DNA from 3 places in the Loigolactobacillus backii genome. Region 1 is predicted to be linked to each of the others. Evidence: riboswitches for the same ligand, from Rfam matches in the RefSeq annotation. Region 1 holds a riboswitch; each other region holds the start of a gene.
The links. Region 1 has a riboswitch for thiamine pyrophosphate ahead of thiT (energy-coupled thiamine transporter ThiT). Riboswitches for the same ligand answer to the same signal wherever they lie in the genome.
Positions count from the first base shown of each region.

Region 2: linked by a shared signal. The riboswitch ahead of thiM (hydroxyethylthiazole kinase) and the one ahead of thiT (energy-coupled thiamine transporter ThiT) in region 1 are both predicted to bind thiamine pyrophosphate.
Region 3: linked by a shared signal. The riboswitch ahead of thiW (energy coupling factor transporter S component ThiW) and the one ahead of thiT (energy-coupled thiamine transporter ThiT) in region 1 are both predicted to bind thiamine pyrophosphate.

Region 1 is NZ_CP014873.1:2,295,624-2,306,428, reverse strand. It holds gene AYR53_RS10510 (amino acid ABC transporter permease) at 1-256, shown strand, start outside; gene AYR53_RS10505 (amino acid ABC transporter ATP-binding protein) at 269-901, shown strand; gene AYR53_RS10500 (amino acid ABC transporter substrate-binding protein) at 914-1,756, shown strand; gene AYR53_RS10495 (aspartate kinase) at 1,838-3,199, opposite strand; TPP riboswitch at 3,359-3,458, shown strand; gene thiT (energy-coupled thiamine transporter ThiT) at 3,503-4,102, shown strand; gene AYR53_RS13350 (DUF4044 domain-containing protein) at 4,242-4,358, opposite strand; gene AYR53_RS10485 (magnesium transporter CorA family protein) at 4,425-5,378, opposite strand; gene AYR53_RS10480 (DUF3397 family protein) at 5,481-5,819, shown strand; gene mraZ (division/cell wall cluster transcriptional repressor MraZ) at 6,065-6,496, shown strand; gene rsmH (16S rRNA (cytosine(1402)-N(4))-methyltransferase RsmH) at 6,515-7,465, shown strand; gene ftsL (cell division protein FtsL) at 7,495-7,893, shown strand; gene AYR53_RS10460 (penicillin-binding protein) at 7,894-10,065, shown strand; gene mraY (phospho-N-acetylmuramoyl-pentapeptide-transferase) at 10,089-10,805, shown strand, end outside.
Region 2 is NZ_CP014873.1:730,549-741,353, reverse strand. It holds gene AYR53_RS03105 (ISL3 family transposase) at 1-1,091, opposite strand, end outside; gene AYR53_RS03100 (gamma-glutamyl-gamma-aminobutyrate hydrolase family protein) at 1,495-2,259, shown strand; gene cytX (putative hydroxymethylpyrimidine transporter CytX) at 2,342-3,517, opposite strand; gene thiE (thiamine phosphate synthase) at 3,504-4,169, opposite strand; gene thiD (bifunctional hydroxymethylpyrimidine kinase/phosphomethylpyrimidine kinase) at 4,156-4,980, opposite strand; gene thiM (hydroxyethylthiazole kinase) at 4,997-5,803, opposite strand; TPP riboswitch at 5,879-5,983, opposite strand; gene AYR53_RS03075 (adenylosuccinate synthase) at 6,025-7,317, opposite strand; gene AYR53_RS03070 (hypothetical protein) at 7,833-8,216, opposite strand; gene dnaB (replicative DNA helicase) at 8,466-9,875, opposite strand; gene rplI (50S ribosomal protein L9) at 10,142-10,594, opposite strand; gene AYR53_RS03055 (DHH family phosphoesterase) at 10,643-10,805, opposite strand, start outside.
Region 3 is NZ_CP014873.1:1,995,186-2,005,990, reverse strand. It holds gene AYR53_RS09090 (aminotransferase-like domain-containing protein) at 1-94, opposite strand, end outside; gene AYR53_RS09085 (hypothetical protein) at 622-1,326, opposite strand; gene AYR53_RS09080 (ATP-binding cassette domain-containing protein) at 1,316-2,191, opposite strand; gene AYR53_RS09075 (GntR family transcriptional regulator) at 2,172-2,555, opposite strand; gene thiW (energy coupling factor transporter S component ThiW) at 3,005-3,502, opposite strand; TPP riboswitch at 3,566-3,664, opposite strand; gene AYR53_RS09065 (ISL3 family transposase) at 3,945-5,228, shown strand; partial or broken gene AYR53_RS13790 (ATP-grasp domain-containing protein) at 5,378-5,770, opposite strand; gene AYR53_RS09060 (IS1380 family transposase) at 5,936-7,246, shown strand; partial or broken gene AYR53_RS09055 (ATP-grasp domain-containing protein) at 7,445-7,999, opposite strand; gene AYR53_RS09050 (dicarboxylate/amino acid:cation symporter) at 8,058-9,293, opposite strand; gene AYR53_RS09045 (thioredoxin domain-containing protein) at 9,442-9,933, opposite strand; gene AYR53_RS09040 (ISL3 family transposase) at 10,130-10,805, shown strand, end outside.

The DNA of each region.
Region 1 (10,805 bases):
TCGAAAAATTGTCTTACCCCAAGTTATGAAGATTGTTTTACCATCTATTGGTAATGAAGTCATTAATTTAGTGAAAGATTCTTCGTTAGTTTACGTGATTGGACTGGGTGATTTACTCCGAGCAGGTAATGTTGCAACGTCGCGGGATGTTACCTTGTTACCGTTGCTTTTAGTTGGCATTATTTACTTATTGTTGACGGCGGTTTTAACGTTTATCCAACAACGAGTCGAGAATCACTACAGTTATTTTAAATAGGGGGTGGCCGAAATGTTAGAGCTTAAACAAGTATCAAAACGTTATGGACGAAAAACAATTTTAAATGATTTTAATTTAACGGTTAATCAAGGCGAAATCTTAGCAATTGTTGGTCCATCAGGTGCTGGTAAAACGACACTTTTACGTTGTATTAGTGGCCTAGAACGAATTGATTCTGGTGAAATACAGTTGGATGGTAAGCCATTTGATCCCTACATCAATCGTGACAATGACAGTGTTACTGGGGTTGTTTTTCAGGACTTTCAGCTTTTCCCGAATTTAAACGTTTTAGAAAATATTACTTTGGCACCAATGCTGGCCTTAAAAAAGGATAAGGATGCAGCACGTAAACAGGCATTGGACTTGTTGAAGCGCTTGGGGTTGGACGGTAAAGAGCAGCTTTATCCTTATCAGTTATCTGGTGGCCAAAAACAACGAGTTGCGTTAGCACGAGCATTAGCAATGCAACCTCGAATTCTTTGTTATGATGAACCAACAAGTGCCTTGGATCCTGATTTACGGCAAGAAGTCGAAAAGATGATTTTAGGATTGAAGGCCGACGGAATGACTCAGTTAGTGGTTACCCATGATTTGGACTTTGCCAAACAAATTGCTGATAATATTAAACGGGTTGAAGCACTATAGGAGGTAAGCGATATGCGTAAACGAGTAAGTTTAATTATTCTGAGTCTCCTGATGCTTTTTTCGTTGGCTGGTTTAAGTGGGTGTTCCCAAAAGAAAATGACATCTGATAGTTGGTCAACCATTAAACAAAACAAGCGCGTTGTTGTGGGGCTTGATGATAGTTTTGTACCAATGGGTTTTCGGGCCAAGGATGGTCAATTAAAAGGATTTGATATTGATTTAGCCCGGGCAGTTTTCAAACGTTACGGAATCAAAGTTGATTTTCAAACAATTGATTGGTCAATGAACGCTACTGAATTACGGAACCACACCATTGATTTAATTTGGAATGGTTATACCGTTACGCCAGAGCGTAAACGTGTGGTGCGTTTTTCCGATGATTATTTGCAAAACAAGCAAATTCTTGTGACCTTAAAGAAAAATAACATCAATAGTTTTCAACAAATGCAGGGAAAAGAATTGGGTGTTCAAACGGGCTCATCGGGTTATAGCAGTCTTGAAAGTAATCCTAAACTGTTAAAGCAGTACATCCATAAGCAAACACCAGTTTTGTACGATACCTTTAACGAGGCCTTTATTGATCTAAATGCTGGCCGAATTCAAGGGATGCTAATTGACCGCGTTTACGCCAATTATTATATTGCCCACCAAGCAAACCGCAAAGATTATCAAGTCACACAAGGCAATTTTGCGCCAGAAAACTTTGCGGTAGGAATGCGTAAGTCTGATAAAACGATGCAAAAGAGAATTAATGCGTCGCTGCGAGCTTTATATAAGGATGGGACAATCGCTAAGATTAGTCGTAAGTGGTTTGGCGAGGATGACACCATTAACCCCGCTAATTACGGCAATTAAAAAACGACTGAGTTGGTTTGCCAATTAAAAAGTGACCCTAAGGCTGAAATAAACAGTCTTAGGGTCACTTTTTAATTGCTTTTATTTATCTGCTTTAAAGAATGTTTTGTACAAGCCGCGAACGGTGTTTTGGGCGTCTTTTTCACGAACACCGAACATAATTGAAACGGGTGAAGCACCGTGGTCAAGCGTAACGATAGAGACCCCCGATTGAGCGATACTATTGGTTGCCTTGGCCATCATTCCAATATGATCTTGAATACCTTCACCGACAATCATAACTAAAGCGTAGTTATGAATGATTCGCAGATCGTCTGGATGAATGGCCTCACGAATATCATGCAGTACTTTTGGTTCGAGCTCAGGTGTCAGCTCACTTTCACGAATGATGACGGTGAGATCATCAATTCCGGAAGGGATATGTTCAAAACTGACGTGATGTTTAGCCAAGATTTGCAAAATAGTTGCAACAAAGCCAACTTGTTTATTCATGAGGTATTTGCGAATATAAATACCTAAAAATCCGGCGTCACTTGCAATTCCAGAAATCGGTTTTTTGGCATCGTAGATTTTACGTGCGGAGATTAGCGTACCAGGTTTTGTTGGCTGATTCGTATTTTTCACGCGGACAGAGATTCCACCTTCAATAGCAGGAATTAATGCTTCATCATGAAAAACAGAGAAGCCAGCGTAAGATAGTTCACGCATTTCACGGAAAGTTAGGTGATCAATTGGTTCAGGATTCGGGACAATGTGGGGATCCGCGGCATAAATTGCGTTAACGTCCGTAAAATTCTCGTACAATTCAGCCTTAAAGGCACGACTGAAAATGGCACCGGTAATATCGGAACCACCACGTGAAAAAGTACAGATATCACCGTTTTCGGTGTAGCCAAAAAATCCGGGAATGACAAGGATTTTTTTACTCTTTTTAAAGGTAGCGAGTTTTGCGTAACTTTCTTCTAGTACTTGGGCATCGCCGGGGTGATCGCTAACAACTAGGCCAGATTCGCTTGGGCTAAGGTAGTGACTAGGCACACCAAGGTGATTTAAAATTGCGGCAATTAATTTGGCGTTATTATCTTCACCAGCCGCTTTAAAAGCATCCAACAAGTAGGCATCATTTTTATAAGTTTGGTTAGGTAAATTTAAGATATGTTCACTAATTGGTTGAAACTCACTTGCGGGTAAGTCAAAGCCGGTGGCAATTTCCTGATAGCGGGCCAAGATTTGTTGCTGAACCTCTGTAACAGGTTCTTTTGCGAGTACCAATTGTGCGTATTTAATTAATAGATCGGTTACTTTTTGGTCACCGGAAAAACGTTTACCAGGCGCCGAAACAATAATTGCCTTTCGTTTACTATCTGCCCGGATGATCTTAATGACTTTTTGGAGCTGCGTACTTGTGGCTAGCGAACTACCCCCAAATTTTGCGACTTTCACAACCAATCCACTTCTTTCCCTAAGGTTAAAATAAAATTAGTATTAGCATAGCAAAAACTCATAAGAAACGCAATTGGGATTAGAATACGATTAGTTATTTTAGTTGACAAATGGCCAGCTAAGCAATATCATAAAAGCGGTTTAATAATTAAATAAAGCAACACCACAGAGGGGAGCCTTTTTGGCTGAGAGTGATTCGTTCAGACCCTTAGAACCTGTTATGTTAGTACATGCGAAGGAATTTGTGGCTAGTTAGTGTTTCCCCTCTTGTGGTTTGTTTTTAGTCTAAGGGAGGATTTTTTTATGTCAGATCGACGGTTACATATTTGGGTAGAAGGTGCAATCATTGCTGCAATGGCGATGGCCTTAGAGTATTTTCCACATTCAATTGGACCTTGGATTAATTTATCGTACGGTGTAATTCCAGTTGCAATTTTTAGCCTGCGGCGCGGGGCCAAAGCGGGACTGGCAACCGGGTTAGTTTGGGGATTGTTAGATTTATTTTTACGTGGCTTTGGTGATGGTGGATTTTTGAACCCACTACAAGGCGTTTTGGAATATCCAGTTGCTTTTAGTGTTGTTGGCCTGATTGGTCTCGGAGCGGCACCACTGCGACGTGCTATTACGGCTCAGGCACATAATCGTATTATCGGTATTGCACTGGGGTACACATTACTAGGCGTAATCGTTAAGTATTTCTGTCATTTCTTGGCCGGTGTCATCTACTGGGGATCATACGCACCTAAAGGAATGAATCCTTGGCTTTATTCCCTGGCCGTTAACGGTGGGAGTGCTTTGGCCAACACAATTCTGTCAGGTGTTTTAATTGTTCTATTAGCCAGAGCTTCGGCACGATTATTTTCACCACGAGATACCTTTAAAGCTTTTACAGGCACTAATTAACAGTTATCGTGGATTCTTTGTAATTATAAAATATTTGAAGACATAAAATTAAGGGATTACAGCAAACGCTAGTGTTTGCTGTAATCCCTTTAATGTACTGCATAAATTATGATTTTCAATCAGATAGCCTAAAAGCCAATTATAATAAGCCTAGTGAACCGACCGCGCCAAGAACAACACCGCCAACGGTTGCAAAAAGCATGATCCAAATAATAACTTTCGTCAACTTTGTAAATGTACTGGTTTCCTTTTTCATTTAGGTTCCACCTCATAGCTTAATTTTACCAACAGTTTAACGTGTTTAACCTTAGAATGCAATGGATTAAAAGAAATTTCGCTTTCGTAGCCAATAGCCCGATAGCCAGCAAATAATCAAGGTGATAAGCATGATTAGGCTAAAGGCGTGGGCTAATGCGGCGCCAGGAAGTCTAACGTTCATCCCGTAAATACCCCCGATTATCGTTGGAATTGTTAAGATGATTGTGATCGATGTTAAAACTTTCATAATAATATTGAGGTTATTGGAGACGACTGAGGATACCATATTATTGTATTCATCGAGAATGGATTTTTGCCGGAAAGTCATCGTTTGGGCCTGGTCGCTTTCAATCATAACGTCTTGGAGTAACGCTGAAAATGGATCACTTTCAAAATAGAATTCGGTTGTTTGTAGTTCATTTAATAAATGTTGATTTCGTTTTAAGGCAATTTGAAATTGAATCAGACTTTTTTGCATGGCAGTTAGTTGATAAAGCTCATTGTTACCACTGGCAACTGATAAAGATTTCTCAAGGTGTGCCATTTCGCTGCCGATTTGTTCTAAGTAACTAACGTAACTATGACAAATATACCATAACAAATGTAACGCAAAATTTTCGTGTTCATTAGTGTTAACGTGATGTTCCTTGCGAACAATAAAATCCTGAACAAATAGTGCCGGACGGTTAGTTACGGTAATTAGTGCTTGCGGTGTTAAAATGATCGCAAAAGGGTAGGTTGTTAGTTCGCGATAACCTAAGGGACTAATCGTTTCATGGGGAAAATGAAGTAAGATCAAGGCCGGCTTTTCATCGGTGGCTTGTTCGATACCCTCAGCACGTGGATTTTCACGGTCATCCAAAACGGCGGTTAAGTAGTCGCGGGGGACAGCAAAATGGTCAACTAGACTTTCAATCTCTGCAGGTGTTGGTGCCTCAACGTGTAGCCAGCAGTTTTTTTGTAAGGTGGTGGTTGGTCTTAGTGTACCATCAGTGGCTGTATAAAAACGTTCAATCATTGGTAACCCTCCTTGTTTCTTTTTACCATTATAACTAACTATTCAAGAAAAGACTTTACGTTAAGAAAAACAACGGTAAAATTATAGCTAGAAAGTAGGTTGATGATGGTAACAATAATTTTTCTTATTTTGCCGGAAGTTGTCTTGATTCTCGGTTTAGTTGTTCACCACTTATTACCACGGGTACGGATTAACCCGATTGATTTAATGACACCTTTCTTGTTAATTGCCTGTGACCGAGCGATTAAGCTACAGCTAAATTACACTGCCACTAGCTTAATTGTCATCTTGGTCATGTTAGTCGGTATCTTTGCAGCAATCTTTTTGGCCATTCAGCGTGGCGAAATTATTTACCGTACCTTTTTTAAACTTTGGTGGCGGTTGGTGTTCATTTTAGGCTTCATTGGTTATTTAGGCTGTCTATTGTTATTTTTAAGGTGAAGCGTGTTCAAATAGGATTCCCGCTGCTTTTAGCGGGGGTCCTATTTTTTTAGGCGTTCGCTAATTACGGGGGCAATAATTAAGTTTGCTAATTATTACTTAAATTTATTTAAAAGGGGTTTTGGTTTAGCTAAAAATGCGGGTAAAACCCTATTAACACTAGATTTAACAATTTTAGGTATGGGTATGGTAGAAAGTGGGGGGATGTGGTAGACTAAATTTGTGCACAAATAGAGGTGAAGGCAATGTTCATGGGCGAATTTCACCATACGATTGATCAAAAGGGACGATTAATTATTCCGGCGAAATTTCGTGATGGTTTAGGGACAAATTTCATTCTTACACGTGGTATGGATGGTTGCCTATTTGGGTACCCAATGGATGAATGGCAGATTTTAGAAGGAAAATTAGGAAAGTTGCCATTAACTAAGAAAGATGCCCGTGCCTTTGTCCGTTTCCTCTATTCAGCAGCAACGGAATGTACACTTGATAAACAAGGCCGAATTAATATTCCGCAGGCGTTGACCAAGCACGCAGGTCTAACTAAAGCATGTGTTCTAATTGGTGTTTCTAACCGAATTGAAGTTTGGGATGAAGCCAAGTGGGAACAGTTTAGCGATGACGCCGAAGAGAATTTTGATGATATTGCCGAGAATTTATTGGATTTTGACTTTTAATTTTTAGGAGTAATTAGAATGGCCTTTACGCACGAAACAGTTTTATTAAACGAAACGGTTGCTAGCCTGCAGCTTAAGCCCAATGGCGTTTACGTTGACGCAACATTAGGTGGCGGTGGACATAGTGAATTGATTCTTTCTAAGTTAGCTAAGAATGGTCATTTATTTGCTTTTGATCAGGATGAAGAGGCAATTACCAATGGAAAAAAGCGATTGGCGCCTTATGTTAATAGTGGTCAGGTAACTTTTATTAAGGATAATTTTCGTAATTTAAGTCAGGCTTTGGCCCAACACCAAGTAAATCAGATTGATGGTATCATCTATGATTTAGGTGTTTCTTCACCACAGTTTGATGAGGCTGCGCGTGGGTTTAGCTATAAGCTAACGGCGCCGTTAGATATGCGGATGGATCAAAGTGCCGCTTTAACGGCCCGCGAGATTGTTAATGATTGGCCTTACGCCGACTTGGAACGGATTCTTTATCGTTACGGTGAGGATAAGTTTGCTAAGCGAGTTGCACGAGCGATTGAGCGTGATCGAGCAGTGACACCAATTGAAACGACAACTCAGTTGGCAGAAACTGTGAAACACGCAATTCCAGCGGCTGCCCGGCGAAAGGGTGGTCATCCAGCCAAACGGACATTTCAGGCAATTCGAATTGCCGTTAATGATGAGCTGGGTGCCGCTGAAGAATCACTTGAAGCGGCAATTAAGCTATTAAACGTTAATGGTCGAATTGCGGTTATTACGTTCCAATCGTTAGAGGATCGTTTGGTCAGGACCATTTTTCGTGATCACGCGCGGACACCAGAAATTCCTCGTGGGTTGCCAATTATGGGTGCCGGGGAACAGGCTGAGCTTAAAATCATTACCAAAAAGCCCATCTTACCGACGGCTACGGAAATAGAAAAGAATCGGCGTTCAAGAAGTGCACAGTTGCGTGTAGCAGAAAAACAAGTACAAAAATAAACGAATTTGAATCAAGGATGTGGATGAGTATGGCAGATGAAAGTGCAGCAAGAGATTTCTCTTCATTAGCGGACCCGGTAGCCCCAAGTGTGACCCAACCAGATATACATATACAAGAAACACCACAGGTACAGCCAGTTGCAACGCCAGCGAGTCACGTCGCCATTTCCGCTTTTGAGCGGACTTTGATGGTTACGTTAGGCATTGTCTTGGTATCGCTTTGTACGATGATTGTTTCTAGTAAAATTGCGGTGTCTTCAGCACAACAACACCTGCAAGATATTGGTCAGTCGGTTACGGCACTCCAATTACAAAATACGAATTATAAGCAAGAAATTAATGAGTTGATGCAGTCTAATCATTTAAACGATGTCGCTGCACGTGATGGTTTGTCCTTAAATGAAGCAAATATAAGGAATGTTAAATAGATGAAGTCTTCCAAAAATAAACGATTGATAAATAAAAGGAATCCACGCCGCAACCGCCAAATCATTGGTGGTGCGTTTCTTTTCGCCGTGGTAGCCATCTTCCTTTTATTTATCTTTCGTTTTTCTTATATCGTAGCAAGCGGCAAAATTGATGACCAGAATTTAACTAAAAAGGCTGAAGCTCTTTACCAAGATGACAGTGTCCTCAAGGCAAATCGCGGGACTATTTTTGATGCCATGGGAAACCCGATTGCGGAGGATTCAACCTCTTATTCGATCTATGCCGTTATTGATCACCGGTATACGGGGTCAAATGATAAGAAGTTGTATGTAACCGATAAGAATAAAGTAGCAACTGTTTTAAGCCAGTACTTACCCATGAGTAAAAAAGATATTTTAAAAACTTTGAATCCACAAAATAAAAAAACGTTCCAAGTGGAGTTTGGGACTGCTGGTCAGGGGTTATCCTTGGCCATTAAGCAAGAAATTGAAAATCATAACTTGCGGGGCGTTTATTTTACCGAAACACCGGCACGTCTATACCCTAATGGCACCTTTGCGTCGCACCAAATTGGATTGGCCCAGCAAAGTACAACCAGTAAGGCGGGGACTAGTACGACCGCCTTAACTGGTGTAATGGGGATCGAAAAAAGTTATAATAAAATTCTTAGTGGTACAAATGGGGTTAAACAAGTTAAGAAGGATTCTTATGGCTACCAGCTGCCTAATACAAAAGTTAAACAAAAGGCCGCCAAGAATGGTAGTGACGTCTATTTAACAATTGATTCACGTTTGCAATCATATTTGGAAACACTATTGACTAAAGCACAAACTAAATATGATGCTAAGGGTTTTAACGCCATTTTAATGAATCCCAAAACTGGTCAGATTTTGGCTGCTTCCCAACGACCAACGTTTAATCCACAAACGGGTGCTAGTCTGGGAAGTTTTTGGCGGGATACGCTTACTGAGGATGCCTACGAACCTGGCTCAGTTATGAAGGTCTTTACACTGGCGTCGATTATTGATGCCGGTAAATATCCACCTAATTCGTACTATACTTCTGGTCAAGTACAAGTCGGTGGTAGTACCATCCATGATTGGAACACAACTGGTTGGGGATCAATCCCTTACGCCCAGGCATTTCCACGTTCTAGTAACGTTGGCTTTGTTCATCTAGAACAAATTCTTGGAGAAAAAGAGTGGTTGGAGTACATTAAGAAATTTAAGTTCTTACAATCAACTAATTCTGGCTTGTCCGGTGAATCTTCAGGCAGTATTCAATTTAAGAGTGCCTCTGATCAAGCAATCACATCATTTGGTCAAGGAATTAATGTAACGGCGATGCAAATGATGCAAGGTTATTCGGCAATTGCTAATGATGGTAAAGAAATGAAACCACAGATAATCGACAAGGTTGTTAATCCGACGACCGGTAAAACGACGAAGTATAAGCCAGTAACGGTTGGTCATCCAGTTAAAAAGAGTACCACAAAGCAAGTTTTAAAGGATATGCAGGATGTTGTTTATAAGAATTATGGGACGGGTGCAGTTTATAAAATTCCTGGTTACCGAATCGCGGCAAAAACTGGGACCGCTCAAATTAGTACGGCCAATGGTGGTGGCTACTTAACGGGAGATAATAACTACATTTTTTCCGTTGTTGGTATGGCGCCGGCAAAAAATCCGCAATATGTCCTTTACATTACGATGAAACAGCCGCAAAATATGACAGAGTCACCTGAAAAAATTCTATCGGAAATCTTTAATCCAATGATGAAACGAGCATTGGAATATAATCAAGGCAAGACAACTAAAACGGATCAGGCGACAATGCCAAAAATTAGTGGGGAAGCCGTAAACGATAGTGTGTCTACTTTGACCAAGGCGCAATTAAAACCGGTTCAGATTGGTACCGGGAATACGGTTGTTCAACAATTACCACAAGCAGGTGAAAAGGTTCTGAGCAATCAGCATGTTTTTGTTATGACTAATGGTGCTATGACAATGCCAGACATGACCGGCTGGTCTAAGAGTGATGTTCTAAAATTTGCGGAAATTACGGGTAAATCGGTAAAAATCAGTGGAACAGGCTACGTTACAAAGCAAGATCTAGCCGCAAAAAGTCTACTAGATTCAACCAAGGAAATTACAGTTACACTACAACCATGATAAATTAGGGAGTTTTAAAACGTATGCAATTTACAAAGATGTTAATACCAGTTGTTAGTAGTTTTGCGTTAACTTTCATTGTAATGCCGTTATTTATTGGCTATTTTAGAATGAAAAAAGAAGGGCAAGTTATTCGAGAAGAGGGCCCTTCTTGGCACGAAAAAAAATCAGGGACACCAACTATGGGTGGCCTTGTTTTCTTAATTGCAAGTGTTATTTCAACTATTTGGGTTAGTTTATGGCAGCATCAAATGACCCTGAGTAGCTGGATTACCTTGTTTATTCTTGTTTTATATGGCGGTCTGGGCTTTATGGATGATTCAATTAAGCTATTTGAAAAGCGTAATCTAGGGTTGCGTGCTTGGCAAAAGCTATTGGGTCAGATTATTGGTGGCGTTATTTTTCTTATTGTCTACGTTCACGAAGGTTTTCCACTCGCAATAAATGTTCCTGGCCTTGGATCATTGCACTTAGGCGTTTTATACTTATTCTTCGTCTTATTCTGGTTGGTTGGGTTTTCGAACGCGGTTAATTTAACTGATGGTCTAGATGGCCTAGTGGCTGGTACAGCGGCGATTGCCTTTGCAACTTACGCAATTATTGCACAGCATGAAGGCCGGACGGATATCTTGATTTTCTGCTTAACAATTTTAGGTGGTCTAATTGCGTTTTTCTGGTTTAATCATAAGCCGGCCAAGATATTTATGGGGGATGTTGGCTCACTAGCATTGGGTGGTGCA
Region 2 (10,805 bases), 1.1 Mb from region 1:
TGGCTTTCAAGTGTTTTAATCGTGTTCTTCATTTCTTCAGAATACGTTTTGTTATTCCAAAATGCCGCATTGTAGTTATGCCAATCTTGATGTTGGACAGCTGACCGGACGCTGTTTAAGACTTGATAAGTTTGTTCTAGTTCTGAATCCAACGATAACAGCTGATGGACAACATCGGTGGCAGCCATCCAGTAAGGAAAATTAGTCCACTTTTTGAATTGTTCAAAGTTAAGCTGTTCAGTTGGTACTAACAACAGCTTCCAGTAGCGCTTAAGGGCGTGAAATTCGCGAGAAGACGGGGTAAACTTCTTCATCACCTTGATTCTGGTTTTGTTAAACGCCCGATTTAGGGCGTTGATAATATGAAACTTGTCCATGACCACCATGGCATTGGGGAACACGGTCTGCACAAGCTTGGGGTAGGTATAATTCATATCAGTCACAATAATTTTGACGTTTTCTCGGGCAGCTTGATCGAAGCGGTAAAAATACTTCTCTAGTTTATTGATGGTTCGATAAGGGAGTAAGTCGATTAATTCATGGGTTTCGCCATTCATGAACTCAAAGCTCATGGCACCAGTAGCGCTCTTGGTACTCTTCACCTCATCCATTAAGATGATCTCTGGTAAATAGTGCCAATTGGTTTGAAAGTCTCGTTCAGCGCGCATTAACTGGCGGCCCACAAATGAATCTGATGCCGATACTTCATTGGCAATGTGCTTCAAAGAGACCGGTTCACCGAGCTTCTCTAGGCATTCTTTGCGGCTGGTGTTTGAAATTGTACAGTGTTTCGGAACTGCCAATGTTTGTGCAAGAAAGTTGCCGTGACATTCTTTACAGTGGAAATAGCGGCGCTTTAAGGCTAAGATGACGGTGTTGCTCAGAACCTTCGAGAATCTGATAGTGGTATTGCGCCAGCCGTAGTTAATAATCTTTTGATCATTGATAATCCCGCACTTGGGACAAGCCTTCGGCGTGTAATCCAAGTGGCCAGTTAAGCGAATAACCCCGTCTTCTCCAGTTTCACCGTCAGTAATTTTTAGGTTCTCGTCAGCTATTCCTAATAATAATTTTGTAGTATCATGACACATAGGGCATTTCCTTCTTTCTGAAAAATCTTCGTGGTGGTTGACTTGGATGAACGGACAGGAAATGTCCGCTTTTTTATTCTAGCCATAAATAAAAAATCTGTCATCAGTAATAGATGAAAATCTATTACCAACAACAGATATTGTAGAACCTTATTTGTTTTCTGTAACTCCCAACAGTGCCCCCATTATAGCACACCCATAGCTAACAACTAGACCCTTTAAATCTGGTAACGGCATAACGTTAAATAAAGTGACTGCCACACATCGATCTGCTTCGCTAGAATTATTCGTAACTTTTGACATGAAATTTTAATCTAGAAAATACACATAATGGCTTGCTTTTATTAAGTAATGGGCTTATCATTCTTGCAATTATTAAATTTAAATGAGAGGGGCTCGATTCATGCGTCCACGCATCGCAATGCCTGCAGATACATTAACTGAAGCAACCAATATTATTAATGAGCGTAACGCCGATTTTACACCGCGAATGGCCGTTAACGCTGTTTTAAAATCAGGTGGCTTACCCGTTATTCTACCAAATAGTGCGCCGGAAAATGTCGCCGATTACTTAGATTCTTTTGATGGTGTTTTATTTCTTGGTGGTTTCGACGTTGATCCAACTTTTTATAACGAGGAACCTGATATGAATCTTGGCCAAACCTATATTCCTCGAGATGAATTTGAAATTGAACTTGTAAAACAAGCCGTCGCCGCTGGAAAAAGTATTTTTGGTATTTGTCGGGGCATGCAAGTCATTAACGTAGCCTTGGGTGGGACACTTTATCAAGACCTTTCTGAAGATCCCACTGCTAAGTTAAAGCACGCGCAAACGGCACCCGGTAATTTACCAACGCACCACGTAACCGTAGAAAAAAATAGTCGCTTGTACAAAATCATGGGTGAACGTCCGTACGTCAATTCACGTCACCACGAGGCGGTCAAGCTTGTCGCTCCTAGCTTAAACGTAGTTGCTCGTAGTGACGATCAAGTAGTTGAAGCAGTTGAGTCAAAAGTCAATAATCAGATTTTGGCTGTTCAGTGGCACCCAGAAAACATGTACAAACACGCAGTTGCCATGCAAGATCTATTCCGTGATTTTATTCAACGTAGTGGCGCTGCTGCTCTGGCCAAAACTGCAGCACCACAATTAAAAGTTGTTAAATAATTTTGAAAAATAAAAATAGCCCACAATAGGATGTTAATTGGTAAGGATGTTGATACCAATTTCACGTTATTGTGGGTCATTTTTATTTAGATCGATTTATAAAATACCCAGTTATCCAAACAATACTTCCCAAAAGAAGAAGTTCGCTGGTTGTTGTGCCGAGGATAAAGTTAAATTGCTGTAGCCAATAATAACCGACCACGCCAACTAGCCAAAAAATAAAGTTTAGTTTAATCTTTAATGGTCGCTTCAATAAGAAGTAATTAACGAATACTATTGTATACAATGGTGCGAAAATCGAGCCGATTAAATATAAAAATTGCTGGTACAAACTGAGTGGTACCACCAAAGCGATGATTAAACCAATCAACACAACGCCACTGGCCAACCACTTCAAATTTAGCTTTTTCCAAATATTGTGAACATTAACTGCGGCCGAATGGGCATCTAAGAATGTCGTTGTGACGGTTGAAAAAATAATAATAAATAACGCCAAAATACCTAGACCAGAACTAACTAAAATTGTAGTAATATCCGTTTTACCCGTTCGAACGGCGGCCAGTAGTCCAATTGAAAACATAAAAAGACTACCGATAAAATAACCGGCCGTGCTGGCCCAAGATACCTTTATTGGTTCTTCAGTTTGACTAGTGTAATCCGCGATCAGTGGCAACCAGGATAACGCCATCGTAACTCCCAATTCAACGGCGGCACCAAAAGTTATTGAATTTCCCGTTAACACTGAGGCATGCTGTGGTATTCGTAAAACAAGCCATAACATAATTAAAGAACCAACGAAAAGTAAAGCTACGACTAGATTATTAATCCGAAAAAGCCAATCGTTATTAATTAATAACCAAAAAATAAGTAAGGCCGCCATGATTAGGCCCATGAATAGTGCACTTTTAAAATTAAATAAACGGCCGGAAACACCATTAAGCGCACTAATGGCGTTAGCAATCATAACCGCCGTCCAACCAATTAATTGAAGTGCATTAAGAAGTGAGAACAGTTGCACGCCTAAATGACCAAAGGCAAAATGAGTTGACGCAATTGCGGTACGTCGTTGGCGCCCGCCCATTATCGCTGCAGGTAACAAGAAAACAAAGCAACCTAGGATATGCCCAACTAGAATTGCCAGAAATCCCTTGGCCAATCCAAGTGGTGCAATTAAGGTCCCAGTTATAATTTCCGCAATTGAAATGGCAGCACCAAGCCATAATAAGAATTGCCCACTAATCCGACTATTTTCTTTCATTTTTAGAAACCTGAGGGTAGAGATGCCGCATTGCCGCAATAATTTTAGCGCGTTGTGGACTGTGCGTTATCAGTGAAATAACCGCCAACCCATCAACTCCAGTTGCAGCCGTTGCGGCCATTGTATTACTATCAATCCCACCAATCGCAACACTTGGTAATTTATTAAAACTAAGTGCTCGTTTTAATCCCACAATTCCAATTTCTGGTTCAGCATCAGCCTTTGACGTTGTGGAAAAAATGGGGCCAATTCCGAGATAATCGATACCAACAATACTTTGAGCGCGCTTAACTTGCCCCAGTGTATTACAAGAAAGTCCAACAATTAACTTTCCCCGCACCCGCTGAATTACTTGTTGAATGGTCTCATCCTTTTGCCCAACATGAATACCATCAGCCTTTACTGCAAGCGCTAGATCAACGTCGTCATCCACAATAAAGGGAACCTTATAGTTAGCACACAAATCGCGGGCCTGTTGCGCCAAAGCCAATTTAGCAGTAGCAGAGGTTAAACTATTACTTCCTTTTTCTCGGTATTGAAAAGTCGTAATTCCTGCACTTAAGGCCGCTTCAAGTACACCTAACAAGGTTTCACCAGCTGGAATATCCTGGCTACCGGCAACAAAATAGACGGCTAAATCAGTCTTTTGCATCCGTTTGTACCACCTTTCTAAAGGCCCAGTGATTTGTTGGACCGTGACCATGACCAACGTCAATCCCGTCAGCAATGGCCGCCTGAATAAAGGCCTTAGCCAGACGAATAGCCGCCTCAACACTCTTTCCTTTAGCCAATTCGGCCGTAATGCACGATGCAAATGTGTCCCCAGTACCATGTGTATTCTTCGTTGCAATTCGTGGGGTACTTAACCAAAATGAGCGGCCATTCTCCAGTAAAACAAAATCACTGGAAGTTTGGCTATTAGCGCCATGACCACCTTTTACAACCACGTTTTTAGCACCTAATTGTTGTAAAGTGTGGCCAGCAGCCTGCATGTCGGCTTCCGATTCAATCTTTCCACCAGTTAGTGCTTCTGTTTCTGGTAAATTAGGGGTTACAACTGTTGCTAGTGGAATTAATTCATCTCTAACTGTCGCAATCGCGTCATCACTTAGTAAATGAGCGCCACCCTTTGCCACCATGACTGGATCCAACGTGTAAGGGCCAAAATCATAGCGTTGTAAATTCTGGGCAACAGCGTGAACGTGGGCCGCATCAGCCAACATCCCTGTTTTACAAGCCCGAATATTGAGGTCATCCGCTAATGATTTGAATTGCTCGTTAATCAATTTAATGGAAACTGGCTCAAAATCCTGTACACCTAACGTATTTTGGGCCGTTACGGCAACGATAATTGTTGCGGAAAAAACGTGGCGTTCCTGCATTGTTTTGACATCAGCATTAACACCTGCCCCACCACCAGAATCGATTCCGGCAATGGTTGCTGCCTGTGGGTATGAATTCATTGATAAAACCTCCAAATTATTTTAATTCTTGGTACCGAGCAACTTTCTCAATTTCCGCAACGGTAACAGTATGTAATCGATCAATCAGGGCAGTCCGGAAACTATTTGGTAATTCCGCGGTTAATGACTGGGCCGCCAACTCACCCGTTGTGGCGTAAATTTGGCAGGCGGCGGTAACCGCTGAAAAGTCATCAACTGTCTCCGTGGTTAGAGCTAAGAAAGCGGCACAAATACTCGATAATAAATCGCCAGAGCCGGTCATCAAGGGGAAAAGAGCGCTACCGTTTTCAATTAAAGTTAGTCGCTGGCCGTCAGTTACAATATCAGTTGGTCCGGTGATAACAACAACACAATCATAGCGTTGGGCAACTTGCTTGGCCACTTTTTGTAAATCAGCTTCTCCGTGGCCTGCATCTACTCCCTTGGCCTGCCAGGCAACATCCACCAGCGCCGTAATTTCACCTGCGTTACCACGAATCAAGTTAACTGGAAAGGCAGCCAATATTTCCCGGGCAATTTTTTTACGGAAAGCAATAGCACCAACCGCCACTGGATCCAAAACAACTGGCTTATTAGCCAATTGTGCGTAATAACCCACACTATGCATTTGGCCAATTTGTTGTTGCGTCAGCGTTCCTAAATTTAGCGTAATACCATCAGCGGCCGTCACCATCTCTTGGGCCTCGGCCGGTTCTAAAGACATCATCGGTGCCGCACCGATTGCAATCAAACCATTAGCAACATCATTAACGGTTACAAAATTGGCAATTGTAAAAACCAATGGATTTCGCTGCCGTAATTGTTCCAGTAAAGCTAATTTCATTTCAAAAACCTCCAGTAATAATTAACCAAAATAAAAAGCCACCGCTTACTTGCATAAAGTAGGCGCTGACTTGAATTGCTAGCTTCGTCACTTTCCCTACGCAAGTATAAACTTACAGGTTCAAAGGGTCCGTGCCTAAACCACGTCTCAGTTCTTTTCAGAACACCCCTAGTGAATTTATTTAATTGTAACCGTTATAATTGTAACTTGTCAAAAATACTTTAAGCTTCTTGCCAAATGTTGTTTAAAACGTTAGTCTGATCACGATCAGGACCAACAGAGAAGGTTGCGATGTTAACGCCAACCAGCTCTTGAACTCGTTCCACGTAATGGCGGGCAGCCGCTGGTAATTCGGCCAACGTTTTAACACCGGTAATGTCCTCGTCCCAACCGGGCATTTCTTCATAAACTGGCTTACATTTGGCCAATTGCTTTAAACTAGCGGGATAATGATAAATTATTTTACCATCAAGTTCGTAAGCCGTACAAAGCTTAACCGTCTTAAGTCCAGTTAAGACATCAACACAGTTTAAACTAAGATCAGTCAGGCCAGAAACGCGCTTAGCGTGGCGCATGACAACAGAGTCAAACCAACCAATTCTCCGCGGCCGCTTTGTCACAGTTCCGTATTCATGCCCTGCCTCGCGAATAAAGTCGCCAATCTCATCATGTAATTCAGTTGGGAATGGTCCATCACCAACCCGGGAAGTATAGGCCTTACAAACACCAACGGCGCGATTAATCCGCGTTGGCCCAACACCACTACCGACAGTTACCCCACCGGCAACTGGATTTGATGAAGTCACAAAAGGATACGTTCCTTGGTCAATATCTAGCATGACACCCTGGGCGCCTTCAAAAAGAACTTTTTTACCATCATCTAAAGCGTCGTTTAAAACAACTGACGTATCAGTGACGAATTTTTTAAGTCGTTGACCATACGTGTAGAATGGTTCAAAAATATCAGCAAATGCTAATGCTTTTCCACCATAAATTTCTGTAAACTCACGATTCTTAGCTTCTAAATTTGCGGTAAGTTTTTCCTTAAAGACTTCCTTATCGAGCAAATCGACCATCCGAATTCCGACCCGAGCCGCCTTATCCATATAAGCCGGACCAATGCCGCGATTCGTAGTGCCAATCTTTTGATCGCCCTTACTAGCTTCTTGCAAGCGATCTAGTTCGATATGGTAGGGTAAAATTACATGGGCGCGGTCGGAAATCCGTAGATTATCCGCCGTTACCCCGTTCTCAGCTAAGTAGTCCAATTCTGCTACCAAAGACTCTGGATTAACGACAACACCGTTACCGATAACCGAAATTTTGTCTGGGTAGAGAATACCGGATGGAATTAAGCGTAACTTCAAGATTTTGCCTTGCGCGTGAATTGTATGTCCCGCGTTGTCGCCACCTTGCGAACGTGCAATGACGTCTGCAGCCTCGCCTAAGAAATCGGTAATTTTCCCTTTTCCTTCATCGCCCCATTGGGATCCTACTACAACAACTGATGCCATATAAACACCTCAATTATTTATTTTTCGTGTCTAAATTACCAACACAACAGCTGTCATTGTAGCAGTAAATGACCAGCTTAGCAACAAAAAGACGAATGAAATTCCGTACATTGCGGATTATCAATATTAAAAACGAACAAAATAATAATATTATTAATAATATGCTTAAAATACGAACATTATTGTTGTGGGTGCTATTGGAACTAAATTAGCTTTTTATCAGTCCGTTATTTATTAATGCGGTGTAACCCGTCATATTTTGAGTGTTGCCGTTTGAAAATAATCTTAAGGTTCTACGTAAAATTATCACGGTCACGCTATGCCGTTTGTACCACACTTTTAGCCATTTTAATAACGCCGCATTCAGTGACATTCATCTACTAGCCCAACACCTTATACCTAAAGGATGACATTCTCAGCCATCAAAGGATGAATAATTTTTAAGCGCGATTATATTAAAATCAAATTTTATTCTATTCCGCGGCCTAAGCGCGCTACAGTTTGCGCTTAAGTCTCTAGACCCCAAATAAGTCGCCGTTAATTATTAAGGTTTCGTCATCGGTCACTTTAAAGACGTGTACTTCATCAGCTAAACGGCCACCCTCAATTAAATCAGTCGCCGTTTCTACTAATTCATGATATTCATCTAATTCATCACCAAAGCGTAAACTGTCCTCGTCATTAAAAAAACTTGGCGGGATTTTAAGGTAAGCACGTACTTGTTCCTCAATGTCTAGCGTTGTTAAATCTTCAACATCTTCATTGTTTTTAGCATCCGTAATTTGAATAAAGGCCGCGTGAGCAAGCGGAAAGTACTGATTCTCAACTAAAATTGATTCAAAATAACGATCCCGTGAAGTTGTCGCGGTCCGCAAAACATCATAAACGTTCATTGACATTATGAATTTCCTCCTTTTCATCATTATAAAGGCCCATTTTAGAAAATAAAAATCTGCCGCTTAGGTATTTACCTAGTGGCAGATTAATTTTAGAACCGATTAGTATTAAATGGCCAAATAGTAGCCACGCGTAAAATAATTCGTTGGCTGAATTGGTCACTGATTTGGGTTACGTTTAAAGATTACTTTTACTAGTCATTTTTCTGACCAATTTAGTTTGAACGTGTTTACCAAAGTAAGTTGCTGTGCTTAATTTTCTGGCACGTATGCGATTGATGAAAACTTATTGTACTGTTTGACAAAGAGCAGCTTAACTGTACCGCGGGCGCCGCTTCGGTTCTTTTCGATAATAACTTCTACTTCGCCGACTTCTTGATCTTCTTCCCGAGTACCGCCAGCAGCGCTAGATTGGGCAAATTGGCTATCATCATTACTATCCTCATCAGGCTCATCCCGATAATAATCATCCCGGTAAAGAAAGGCAACAATATCCGCATCCTGTTCAATTGATCCTGATTCACGAATATCCGATAAAACTGGTCGCTTATCTTGTCGCTGTTCCACACTACGCGATAATTGCGATAAGGCAATAACTGGAACGTGTAATTCCTTAGCCAATTTTTTTAATTGTCGTGAAATTCCTGAAACTTCTTGTTGCCGACTTTCGTGATTACTACCTTCAATTAATTGCAGATAATCAATAACAATTAAGCCTAGATTACCCTTTTCTTTGGCAAGACGGCGACATTTAGCCCGAATTTCTGACATTTTATTTCCTGGCGTATCGTCAATATAAATTGAGGCCTTAGACAGACTGCCCATGGCAATAATTAAATTCTGCCACTCTTCTTCGGATAACTGTCCCGTTCGTAAATGGCTAGCATCAATACTACCTTCAGCGCACAACATTCGGTTAACTAAAGACTCTGCACTCATTTCTAAGCTAAAAATAGCTACCGTCTTATCCGTCTTAGTCCCAACATTTTGGGCAATATTTAACGCAAAGGCCGTCTTACCAACGGCCGGCCGCGCAGCAATAATGACTAGCTCATCTTCTTGTAAACCGGCTGTCATTTTATCTAAATCGCGGTAACCAGTAGGTAGCCCCGTGATATCATCATTATTTTGGTATAACTGATCAATTTGCTCAATTGCTGAATTTAAAACGTCTGAAATTGGCTTAAATCCAGAAGAATTACGCTGCTCAGAAACATTTAGAATTCCCTGCTCGGCCTCGTCCAAAATGGTCGAGACACCTTCTTCTTGGGAATAACTACTAGTTACAATTGTTGTGGCGGCCTTAATCAAACGACGTAAAATTGCCTTTTCCTGGACTATTTTAGCATAATAAGCCACGTTAGCAGCAGTTGGCACAGCAACTGCTAAGTCACCTAGATAGCTCATGCCACCAATATCCTCTAATTGATTTTGGCTTGCTAAACGATCCTTCAAAGTCACAACATCAATAGCTTCTGAAGCGTCATTTAAATCAACCATTGCTTGAAAAATAAGCTGATGGGCACGTCGGTAAAAATCAGCTGGTTCAACAAACTCCATTGCTTCAACTAACGCCTCAGGATTTAAGAACACCGCACCAAGAACGGCCTGCTCAGCCTCAATATTCTGCGGTGGTGTTTGGTCAATTAATTCATTGTTCATCTTAAAACTCCCTTAAATACAAACGCGACGACAATGCCATCATTATACGTGTTGGATTGATCCATGGCAATAACCCAAAAATGCAGAATGAAGAGTTAAAGTAGCGCACCTCCTCATTCCGCATTTTTATTTTGGGCGTGTTTTAACCTAATTTTACCGGCATTTCACGACTGAATTATTTAGACATATCTAAAAAGGCACTGTCACTTAACCCACTAACGCCATTTAGCAACGATCAAAATCCATACTTCACATCGTCAATTGGACTACTGTTCAACCACGTGAACCCGAATTTTAGCCGTAACGTCATCGAATAATTTCACGGTCACATTTCGATAACCTAGTGCCCGAATTGGCTCTGGTAACTCGATTTTGCGCTTATCAACTTTAATTCCAAACTGTTTGTCCAAAGCCTGAGCAATTTGCTTGCTAGGAACAGAACCGAAGAGCCGGCTATCTTCACCAGCCTTAGATTTAATTTCAACAACTGTTTTATCGTCTTCAATTTTTTCTTTTACTTGTTTAGCCACTGCTAATTCTTCAGCAGCACGTTTTTCTTCAGCCTTTTGTTGGCCTTTTAATTGGCTCATTGCTTTTTTTGTTGCAAGCATTGCCTTATTATTTTTAATCAAAAAGTTTTGTGCGTAGCCATCAGGAACATTTTTAACCTCGCCGCGTTTACCCTTACCACGAACATCTTCTAGGAAAATAACTTTCATGATTAAACAACCTCTCTTTATTCGGATTAAATTTATTAATTTTAATACTTACTTACTTTTTTCGGCAGCATCTTCGGCAGGCTTTTCCACCTCATTAACAACGTCAATTAATTGTTGCTTGGCCTCATCAATACTGACTCCCGTTAACTGGGTAGCGGCGTTAGATAAATGACCACCGCCACCCATTTTCTCCATAATAACTTGAACATTG
Region 3 (10,805 bases), 300 kb from region 1:
CCGGTAATAAAGCACCAATTTCTAAACTATGACGAATAAAATTAATCAGCCGAAGATAGGCTGGCTGCGACCCGGTCGGTAATTGCCAGTGCAATAAAAACACCTCCTTAAATGAAGCCGGAACAGACGTCCTAGCCTCTTATTGTTTCCGAACTTACTCTAGAACGTGCGCCAAAAATCTGGGTTCACGTGCCTAATCCAAAACCGACTTTTGTACCACTTTCTTTCTAATTTACCTAGCCACTTCTTAATGATCACCTAAAATAGGTCAATCACGCTAGGTCATATTCTGAAACTGCTATTGGTAAATATTCTATAGCAAAATTTGCCGATTGAGAACAATTATTTAAATAAAAAGTGCGTTAATAAGAATACCCTGAACACCTTGGCCCACCGTAAATTCTGCACTGGCTAAAAAGTTTATACAACAGACTTAAGAACTATGAAAGTTGTATTACTAGTTCTAGCCTCTTATTGTTTCCGACATTACGCTAAAACGTGCGTTAAAACCGACTTTTATTCCACTCCCGACCGTTTAAATTTGAAGAAGACCTAACTTCATCAGAAATTAGGTCCACATGCTTTCCACTGGTTATTCACTTAGTTAATACTTTTCAAACTTTAGCGACGTAATTGAAGTCCCAATAATAATTGACGTGCTCCTAGATAACAGAGATAGGTTAGCAATATCGAGGTAGCAAATAAAGGCCATGGATTTGCGCCAGTAGTTGATAGTCCTAATAAAATTTGCATAATCTTTGCAAATATAGGCTGTAGCGTCGCACCCAACGTATTAAATACAATTATCAATGCAACAATAATAATTCCCAACAGCCACTTGCCCAAACTACTTAGACGGACCCATAGACTGGCAAAAAGGAAACCAATACTACTATAAAGTAATGTTTCAACAAAGTAACCCAGAACGATGGTTATTTGAAAAACTAATGAATGCTGAAAATAACCTTTGTATAGGGCTAAATTTGTTGCCGGTGTAATGGCCATAAAATGATCGAAAATCAATTCAATAGTCATTAAGCTCATAACAAATGCGGCATCAATAACAAAGCCTAAAATTAACAGCCTAACAATTTGTTGACGGGAATAACCATTTTGTAATAAGAACCGATATGGACCGCCAACTGCTTGACAGCCTAGAATTAGAACAACAATCTGCAACGTTCCAAAAATGCCACTAGCTTTCCAACCATGAGTAAAATAAGCAATCCCACTAAATAAAGCCAGTAAAATCAAGCAAGTCACAGCGATTACTTTCATACAATAATTTAAATAATACCGTATTCCCGCGCGCGTTCTAGTTGTCATTGACCGCTACCTCCGTTGTTGTTAGATGAATAAATAATTCCTGTAAGGCAACTTTTTCTAATTTAACGACATCTGGCAAAATTTTGGTTTCATCTAGGTCACCTAAAACATAGACAACTTTAAGCCCACCTAATCTATCGCTGCCAATTACACGCACATTTTCTGTGTAATCATCAACTACTTTTGCCGGTCCACTAACTGCGTGACTTTGTTCTAACAATGATTCAGTTGATTGATTAACGAGCAATTCGCCATGCGCCAAAATAAAAACGTGGTCGATTAAATGTTCAATCTCACCAATTAAGTGCGTGGCAATCACAAAGGTACGGGGGCGCTGCGTATAGCTTTCGATCAGTGCCTGATAGAATAAATCACGGTAATTAGCGTCCAGACCTAAAACAGGTTCATCTAAAAAAATAAAATCGGCCGGCACGCAAAGCGCCACAATTAATTTAAAAATCGTTCGATAACCAGTTGAAAGATGACCAATTCGCTGGTGTGGTGCAAGTCCAAATTGATCTAATAGCTTAGTCGCAAAAACTTGATCAAAATGATCATAAAACTTGTTGGTCCAGTCAAGTGCTTGCTGCACACGCATTGAATTAGGGTATAAATCAGTCTCACTCATTAAAAATAGTCTAGCCGCTAATTCCGGCTGCTTTCGGATATCCATATTTGCAAATTTAACTTGACCTGCATCAGCGAAGATTTGATTAGTCATAATCTTAAAAAGTGTACTTTTACCCATGCCGTTGCGTCCCAATAGACCATAAATACCAGATGCCCCTAATTCAAAGGACACTTGATTTAAAATCTGGTGGTGGTGAAAGCTTTTACTGATTTGCTCAACTTTGAGTGTGCTCATCCGAATATCCCTCCATTATCATTTGCTCTAATTCCTCGGCCGTAATATTCAGCGCCTTTGCGGCCGTAATAAACTGGTGAACATCGCGCTGCAAAAAATGGGTTCTTCGCTGCTGTTGCAGCTGTTGATGCGCACCAGCAGTAACAAACATTCCCAGCCCCCGTCTTTTTTCTAACAGTCCCTTCTCAACCAATTGATTCATTCCCTTCAAAATAGTTGCCGGATTGACGTTAAATTGCTTTGAAATTTCTGTTGTTGAAGGAACTTGACTTCCTTCGGCAAAGGCGCCGGTAAAAATAGCAGCCTCAAGTTGTTCAGCAATTTGTCGGTAAATTGGTTCTTCATTAGTAAAATGAAATTCCACGGTCACACCTCGCTTTTAATTAACTGGTAAGCTGGTTAACTACTTATGTAACTAACTATATAGGTTGAATAATTAATTGTCAACTTTAATCGGTTAACCACGGCCAACAGAATTAAATACTAACCGGTCTAAAAACCATTTTCTGGATATTTCTACAATTAGACAAAGAAGAATTAATTTCAATTAAATACAGATCCATTTTTAAATTGAAATTCTAAATTTGAATGTCATTTTGCTAAATTTTTTATGTCCTTTTATTTTCCATTAGAAAAAAATGAATCCATTTGTAAATTCCTATTTCCAGTGAGAGTACCTAAAAAGGCAACCTTAATTTCCGAAAACCTAGAATTAAGGTTGCCTCTTAATTATCGTAGAAAACATTATTCTCAGTATTATGTTTAAAAATGACCCAGAACACTTCTTAAATAAACGCGCAATTGAAAAATAATCTAACGAGCAAATCTTGCCTTTAGTACTGGCCAAAGTGCCCGCAGTATAATGTAGCCAACTATTACACCAACAAGTGCACTGAGGAAAAAGCTAGGTATGAATACCCACAAAGCACCAGTCGTGCCTAGAAAAAGTGCTGCTAACGGGTAGGCGACTAGTGCACCCAGAATACCAGTTCCAATTAATTCACCTAAGGCCGCCGCCAACAAATTCTTAAACCAACGATAACAGTACCCAACGCAGAGGGCGCCAATCATACTACCAGGGAAGGCCAGCAAGGTTCCAGTGCCTAGCATGTTGCGTAATAGTGACGTTAAAAAGGCCTGGGCAACCGCGTAGTACGGACCTACGAGCACACCACTAATTAAATTAATCAAATGCTGTGTTGGCGCAACTCGTGCTGGTCCAATTGGAAATTCAAATAAATTACCCCCAACTACCGCAATGGCCGTTAGCAACGCTGTCAAAACTAATTTTTGATTCCGTGTTTGCCGCATAAAAAAGACTCCCATCCATAAAATCACTAGGAGTCTCGTTAACGTTGTCCATTGGCACAACAAAATATAACCAGTACACTTCCCTTCGCTAGTCCTAACTAGAGCAGGTTTAAAGGGTTTGACCACGGTCATCTCAGCAACTAAGCACCCCTAGTGAATTATTTTATTGTTATTAGTATACCTAAATCACTTGGTAAATGATAGCGCTAACGTAAAATTAGCAACCATGTTACCATAGTTACAAACTGAGACGAAAGCTATCAAGTCAATGTTATCCCAAAATAATTGCTTTTTTTCCATAAAATTCGGCTCTATACTTTTTCCTGTTGATAGTTTACAAATGGTAAACTATTAACAGGATTTTTGTGCAGAAAAAGAGCTCACAGCTCTCATCCAAAAATCTACCCACCACAAGTATCATTTGAAAGGATATGAGAAAACCGTGAACCCTATAGACAATCATATAAAATTTGCGCTCAGTATTAAAGACCCAAATGTCATTTTTTTCGATTATGGTTACGAATACAAACAAAACAGACGAATTAAAGTCTATCGCGCAACTGTCAAGACCGGCCTTGAACGTTGCCCCCAGTGTGGCTTTGATCAGTTCAATCATAATGGTCACTACCTTTCCCGGGTGACCTACCTAGCCGCCAACGCCAGTGAGCCGGTGTACCTAGAACTGCATAAAGAGCGCCTGCTTTGTAAAAACTGTGGGACTAGTGTGATGGCAACGACCGAGCTAGTTGATAAATATTGCAATATCTCCCGGGCAACTCGCCAAAAGATCTTTATGCATTTACAAGATGATCGGACCCAAAAGAGTATTGCTTGTGACAATAATGTCTCACCCAGTACTGTTTGTCGCTACCTAGATAAATATGATGATCTCTTTCGCCGGAATTACAACTATCTGCCAGAACATTTAGCGATGGATGAAGTACGTGGTGTTGGCGGTGTCCTGCACTTTATTTGTATTAACGGTGCTGGTGATCATGAAATTCAACAGATCCTGCCGGATCGGTTGAAACAAAACATTATAGCTTACTTTAAGCAGTTTCCGCTCAGCGTGCGTCAGCGCGTTAAAACCGTGACTTTAGACCTTAATAGTTACTACCAAGACATTGTTAAAGTCGTATTCCCCAACGCTAAGATCATCGTCGATCGGTTTCACATTATCGCCATGATGACCAGAGCGTTCAACCAAAGTCGCGTGCAGCTTATGAAACAATATTCTAAACGGACCAAAGAATATCGGATCCTAAAATTCGCTTGGAAACTGTACTTAAAACATTGTGATGACCTGGAGGTTAAACAATTATTTTATGATCGCCATCTGCGCCAACAAGTAACCCAGCAAGAACGCGTTCAGTTGGGTCTTGAGCTTGATGAAACGTTAGCGAACACCTACACCATCATGCAAGGCATCATGACTTGTCTAAAAAATTACGATAAAGATGGGCTCGTGATCTATTTATATCACAATGAGCAACTCAGTCCCAAAATGAAGGCCACACTAATCACTTTCAAGAAAAACCTAGAGATCATCCTCAATGCCAGTGAATCAAAGTATTCGAACGGTCCCATTGAAGGCATCAATCGCATGATCAAACAGATCCAGCGAACGGCCTTTGGTTTTCGCAACTATCACCATTTAGTTTCACGGATCAAACTACAACAAATGCGCACCAAACCAAATAAAAAAACAGCATTAGAAGTTGCCTAACTTCTAACACTGTAAAATTGGCTATCAACAGGATTTGACAGAGAGCCTAAAATTCACGTCCTAAGTCTAATTTTAGTAAAAATTAGCCACAAAAAGACACCTTACCTTCCAAAGATAGAGAGCAAAAGTGTCTTTTCGTGTGTTTACGGCTACTTCGCTACTACCGCGTACTGTTGTTCCAACACTTGTTGTAAGTACAACGCTAAATGCTCGTGAGCAAAGATTTGGGCCTTGCTTTCGGCTTGATCATTATAATTTGTATTAGTGTTTACGTCGTACACATATTTTTGGTGATTGGCGTCTTCTACCCACTCCACCGCAGCCACATCTAGCCGGTTGGCCGTTAAGAATTGTTCATAGGCACTTTGCTGCTGCGCTGCTAGTGGTGCAATAATTTTAAACTTGGATTCAGAAACGTTAGGAAGTTGGCACTCATCCGCTGGGCAAAGCTCAAACCCTTGACTAGAATCAATTGCTACTGTGTAAAGAAACTTACGACCAATGAATTCTGAGCGGCGAATGCGACCATCAATTGGTTTAATCCTGAATTATTCACCATAAGTTCTCCAAGTACAGTGTCACCCCGGTATCATGGGCGGTACTGTGTTTTTTATTTTTCACCTTTTTAGTGCAGAAAAAGAACCTCCGATTTGGTATAGTTGATTCACCACAAGTCAGCTATCCACCCAAAGAAAGAGGTCCTTCTCATGGCAACTTTACCGGGAAAACGAGTTAATTTCAATCCTAAATTACATATTTCGCACACTGGTGGTGAACTTTCCACTGATGCTGGGCTAGTGTTGGTCAAAGAATTAATGGCGCAACTCAATTTCACGACCTTAGCGTATCAATTAGTCCATTTTGATGACCAGCGCCATTACGCTCGTTACAGCAACGTTAGTCTACTAGAACAGGTCGTGCTGCAGTTGATCGCCGGTTACCCGGCCGATCTAGCTGCCACCAGTTTGCGCAATGACCCCACATTTAAATTACTATTGGCACAACCGCAATTGGCCTCACAACCGTCATTATCCCGTTTTTGGCAACGCTGTGACGAGCAGACCATCACCTCATTACAAACGTTGAATCAAGCATTGCTTGACCAAGCGTGGACTGGCGCCAAGCAACAACAGCTGATCCTCGATATTGACTCGACTCACGCCGATACTCATGGTCATCAGGAAAAAACGGCCTTTAATGCGCATTACGGTACCACGGGTTACCATCCGCTGGTCGCTTTTGACGGGCAAACGGGCCACTGTTTAAAGGCTCAATTGCGCCCAGGTAATGTTTATACCAGTACGGATATTGCCCCCTTTATCACACCACTACTACAGCACTATCATCAAGTCAAACCGAACGCTGATATCTTGGTCCGCGGGGATAGTGGCTTTGCGACTCCAGAATTATACGAAACTTGTGAAGCCAACGACACTTTTTACTTGATCCGCCTGAAAGCCAATCGGCGGCTGAACCAACTGGCTGAACGTTTTGTTCAGATCAGTGATGAGCAGAATTGGACTGAGACCGAGGTCCATTATTATCGCGCGTCTTATCAAGCCCGATCATGGTCTAAGCCGCGCCAGATCTATATTAAATCAACTCGACCAGCTGGTGAATTGTTATTTCAACATGAATACCTCGTGTCCAATTTAACGAGTTTTGTCGCCGAAGATGCATTTCACGCCTATCACCAACGGGGTCAAATGGAAAACTATATCAAGGAAGCCAAGGCTGGCTTTTACCTGGATAAAATGACTAGCTCGCAATTTATACCAAATTATGCCCGCATGATGCTCAGTGTCCTCGCTTATAATTTAGTCAGCTTGATGCGCCAATTGTTGCCTGTACAACATCAGCGATTACAGGTTACAACCTTGCGCTTATGGCTGTTTAAAGTAGCGGGTAAGCTGGTGACCAGCGGCCGGCAACTTTATCTAAAATTAAGCCGCCACCACGTCTATCAGGATTTGTTTTATCAACTGTTAGCTCGAATCCAAGCGCTACAGTGGGGCTAAACTGGTGCAAAAAATCAAAAAAAGTCGGTTCGGCCAAGGGGCAAGTATGCTCAAAATTGAGGATCAAAAATTTATCCAGCCCCATAATTTGGTAGCCTTTAGCAAAAACAGTACATCTTGGTTTGACTACGCCATAGCAGCACGAGAATTGGTCCAAAATTGTGCGGTATGCCGATATTAAACCTCGTATGAATAATTCGGGTTAATGTATTGTTGCAGTAACGTGATTCCATCAACTGGTTCCTCAAAATCGGTGCTGTTAACGTAGCGTTCTAATTCAGCGATTGAATCAAAACGGTGCACACCAGCACCTTTACCGGCCCGATTATGTTTAGTGATCAGCGGAAAAATATTCAATTGCTGGGCGGCCGCCACTAGTTTTTCTTTACCGAGAACGGCAATTGTTTTTGGTGTTTTGATATTACTTTGCTGCAGGGCCAAATACTGTCTGACCTTGCTAATCTCCAAATCAATGGCATTGGAACCGTTAAGAACAATGCGGTGATTGTCTTCCAGCCACTTAATCACTTGTTGCCCAAACTCCGGCGTAAAGCGATGATTACGGGTATGAGCTGACGCTGAAATTCGATTATAAAAAATTCCTTCCGGTGGCGTACTGGTTAAATCCAAAACACCAGTAGCGAGATCCCATAATTCGTACGGAATAGCGTTTCGTTCTAACCAGGTAACTAAATGTTGGGTCCATTCCAAATTTTCGTGTAAAACGTAAACTTTTGGTTGTTTTGCAGTCATATTAATTCCTCCAATATAATTAAATTAAGTCGGCCTAACTAAGGGCCGCTACCAAATACTAATTTTTCGCAACTTTAACAATTGACTGTGGAATTTTTACTGTTTTAGATTGCGCATCCAGTGCTTTAGCCGCCAAGGCATTGCCTAAGACGTTTAAGGCTGTCCGACCCGCGTTAGCAAAGAAATCAACGGCAAAGATCAACGCCACGCCTTCCTTAGGTAACCCTAGCTGTGAGGCCGTGGCCAGTAATACGACTACGGCCCCAGACGGAACAGTCGCAATGGTTTTGCTGATAAAAGTCAACAACAGCGTAATCGTCAACAGTGAGGTCAAAGACATGGTCACCCCATAACTATTGGCAATAAAGGCCACGGCAATGGCTAAATAGACCGCCGCACCCTCTAAATTGAAGGTGTAACCTAGTGGTACAACAAAGTCAGTAACGGTGGCAGATGTGCCGGTTTGCTTTAAACGTTCCAATAATTTTGGTAATACGACGCTGGAACTACCGGAGAAAAAGGCCAAGGAAAATAAATCCTGAATACTACGGAAAGTTTGAAAATAAGGAACTTTGAAAAATAAGGCGATCAGTGGAAAAACAATTAAGGCCAAGGCTAGATAACCGATATACAGGCCACCAATAAAGTTAACCAGGGAATACAGTTTCCCAGCGCCAACTGTATTAATATCATGAGCAATGATTCCAAAAATTCCAATTGGTGATAGTTTGATGACAAAATCAGTAATTTTATAAATTGCCTTGATCCAAATATCGAATAACTTCAGTAACGGCGCCGCATTTTTTGGTCCATAAGCACCTAAGCCAAGCCCTAAAACAATGGCGAAAAAGATGACGGATAACAGATTATTATCTGAAAAGGCCGCAAACAGATTTGCTGGAACAATATTAGCGATAAAGGTCCATAAATTGACCTTCGTGGCGATTCCTTTTAACGTCTGTGTACCGGCACCACTTTGAAGACTGGTGCCAAATTTGAAATAATAACCAGCTGCTAAATACACTAAAATAATCACTGTGGTGACAACGAAAAAGTAAACAAAAGTTTTCAACAGAAGTTTACCAAAAGATTTTTGCGTAAAAATCTGCACTACCGCTACCACCACCGTGGGAAAAATTAGCGGTAAAATCACCATGGTAATCGCATTGATGAATAGTGTCCCCAATAAATTATAGAAATTATCGGCTGCGGGGATGAATTTCCCTAAAATAATACCTAAAACTAAAGCAATTAATAATTGATACGGTAACGTAATTTTTTTAATGGTCTGCATCGTTCAAACCTACTTTCGTATTGTCTGTTGTTTCAAATTATTTACAACAGACAACACATGGCCGTGTCACTACGGGAACTTCCCCGCCATAAAATTAACCATTTATTAACTGGATTGATTCGTAAGCGGCTCATATGAGGCCCTCCTTTTATGCAAGTAATTGCGTGATTGGTACTAATCGATCCCCTGAAAAATGAGCACCATCGAAAATAATCGTTGGTAGACTGGTAATGCCTTCAGCAGTAATTGCCTGATCAATCTGGGTCAGTACTTCTTGGGTAACAACTCGGTCGACCTTGAATTTAGTGGTCACAAATTTATTAACATCAATTGCGGCGTTTAAATCCGCCTGCTGCGCATAAACTGCCGCAATGAACTTCAAGGCCGCTTGAGGTTCGGTATAATCCACAAACTTATTGGCCTCATTACCATTGGCCAAATCGGCTACTGGTTTATTCCAAAATTTAATTTCAAGTTGAATCTGACCAGCCTGAACCGCTTGAAGCAGCACTTGCTGATTGGCCAGGTACCATTGTCGACTATCTGGACAACCTAAATTTAAAATTGCGGTGACTTGATGTTTCGCTGTCGTTTTTCCAAAATCAAGTGCCGCTGCGACACCTAGATGCTTTTTACTCATTATTAACCAATCCCTCTCATGAAAATTTAACAACTAACTAAAAAACGGTTCTACAATATCTGTTGTTGGTAATAGATTTTCATCTATTACTGATGACAGATTTTTTATTTATGGCTAGAATAAAAAAGCGGACATTTCCTGTCCGTTCATCCAAGTCAACCACCACGAAGATTTTTCAGAAAGAAGGAAATGCCCTATGTGTCATGATACTACAAAATTATTATTAGGAATAGCTGACGAGAACCTAAAAATTACTGACGGTGAAACTGGAGAAGACGGGGTTATTCGCTTAACTGGCCACTTGGATTACACGCCGAAGGCTTGTCCCAAGTGCGGGATTATCAATGATCAAAAGATTATTAACTACGGCTGGCGCAATACCACTATCAGATTCTCGAAGGTTCTGAGCAACACCGTCATCTTAGCCTTAAAGCGCCGCTATTTCCACTGTAAAGAATGTCACGGCAACTTTCTTGCACAAACATTGGCAGTTCCGAAACACTGTACAATTTCAAACACCAGCCGCAAAGAATGCCTAGAGAAGCTCGGTGAACCGGTCTCTTTGAAGCACATTGCCAATGAAGTATCGGCATCAGATTCATTTGTGGGCCGCCAGTTAATGCGCGCTGAACGAGACTTTCAAACCAATTGGCACTATTTACCAGAGATCATCTTAATGGATGAGGTGAAGAGTACCAAGAGCGCTACTGGTGCCATGAGCTTTGAGTTCATGAATGGCGAAACCCATGAATTAATCGACTTACTCCCTTATCGAACCATCAATAAACTAGAGAAGTATTTTTACCGCTTCGATCAAGCTGCCCGAGAAAACGTCAAAATTATTGTGACTGATATGAATTATACCTACCCCA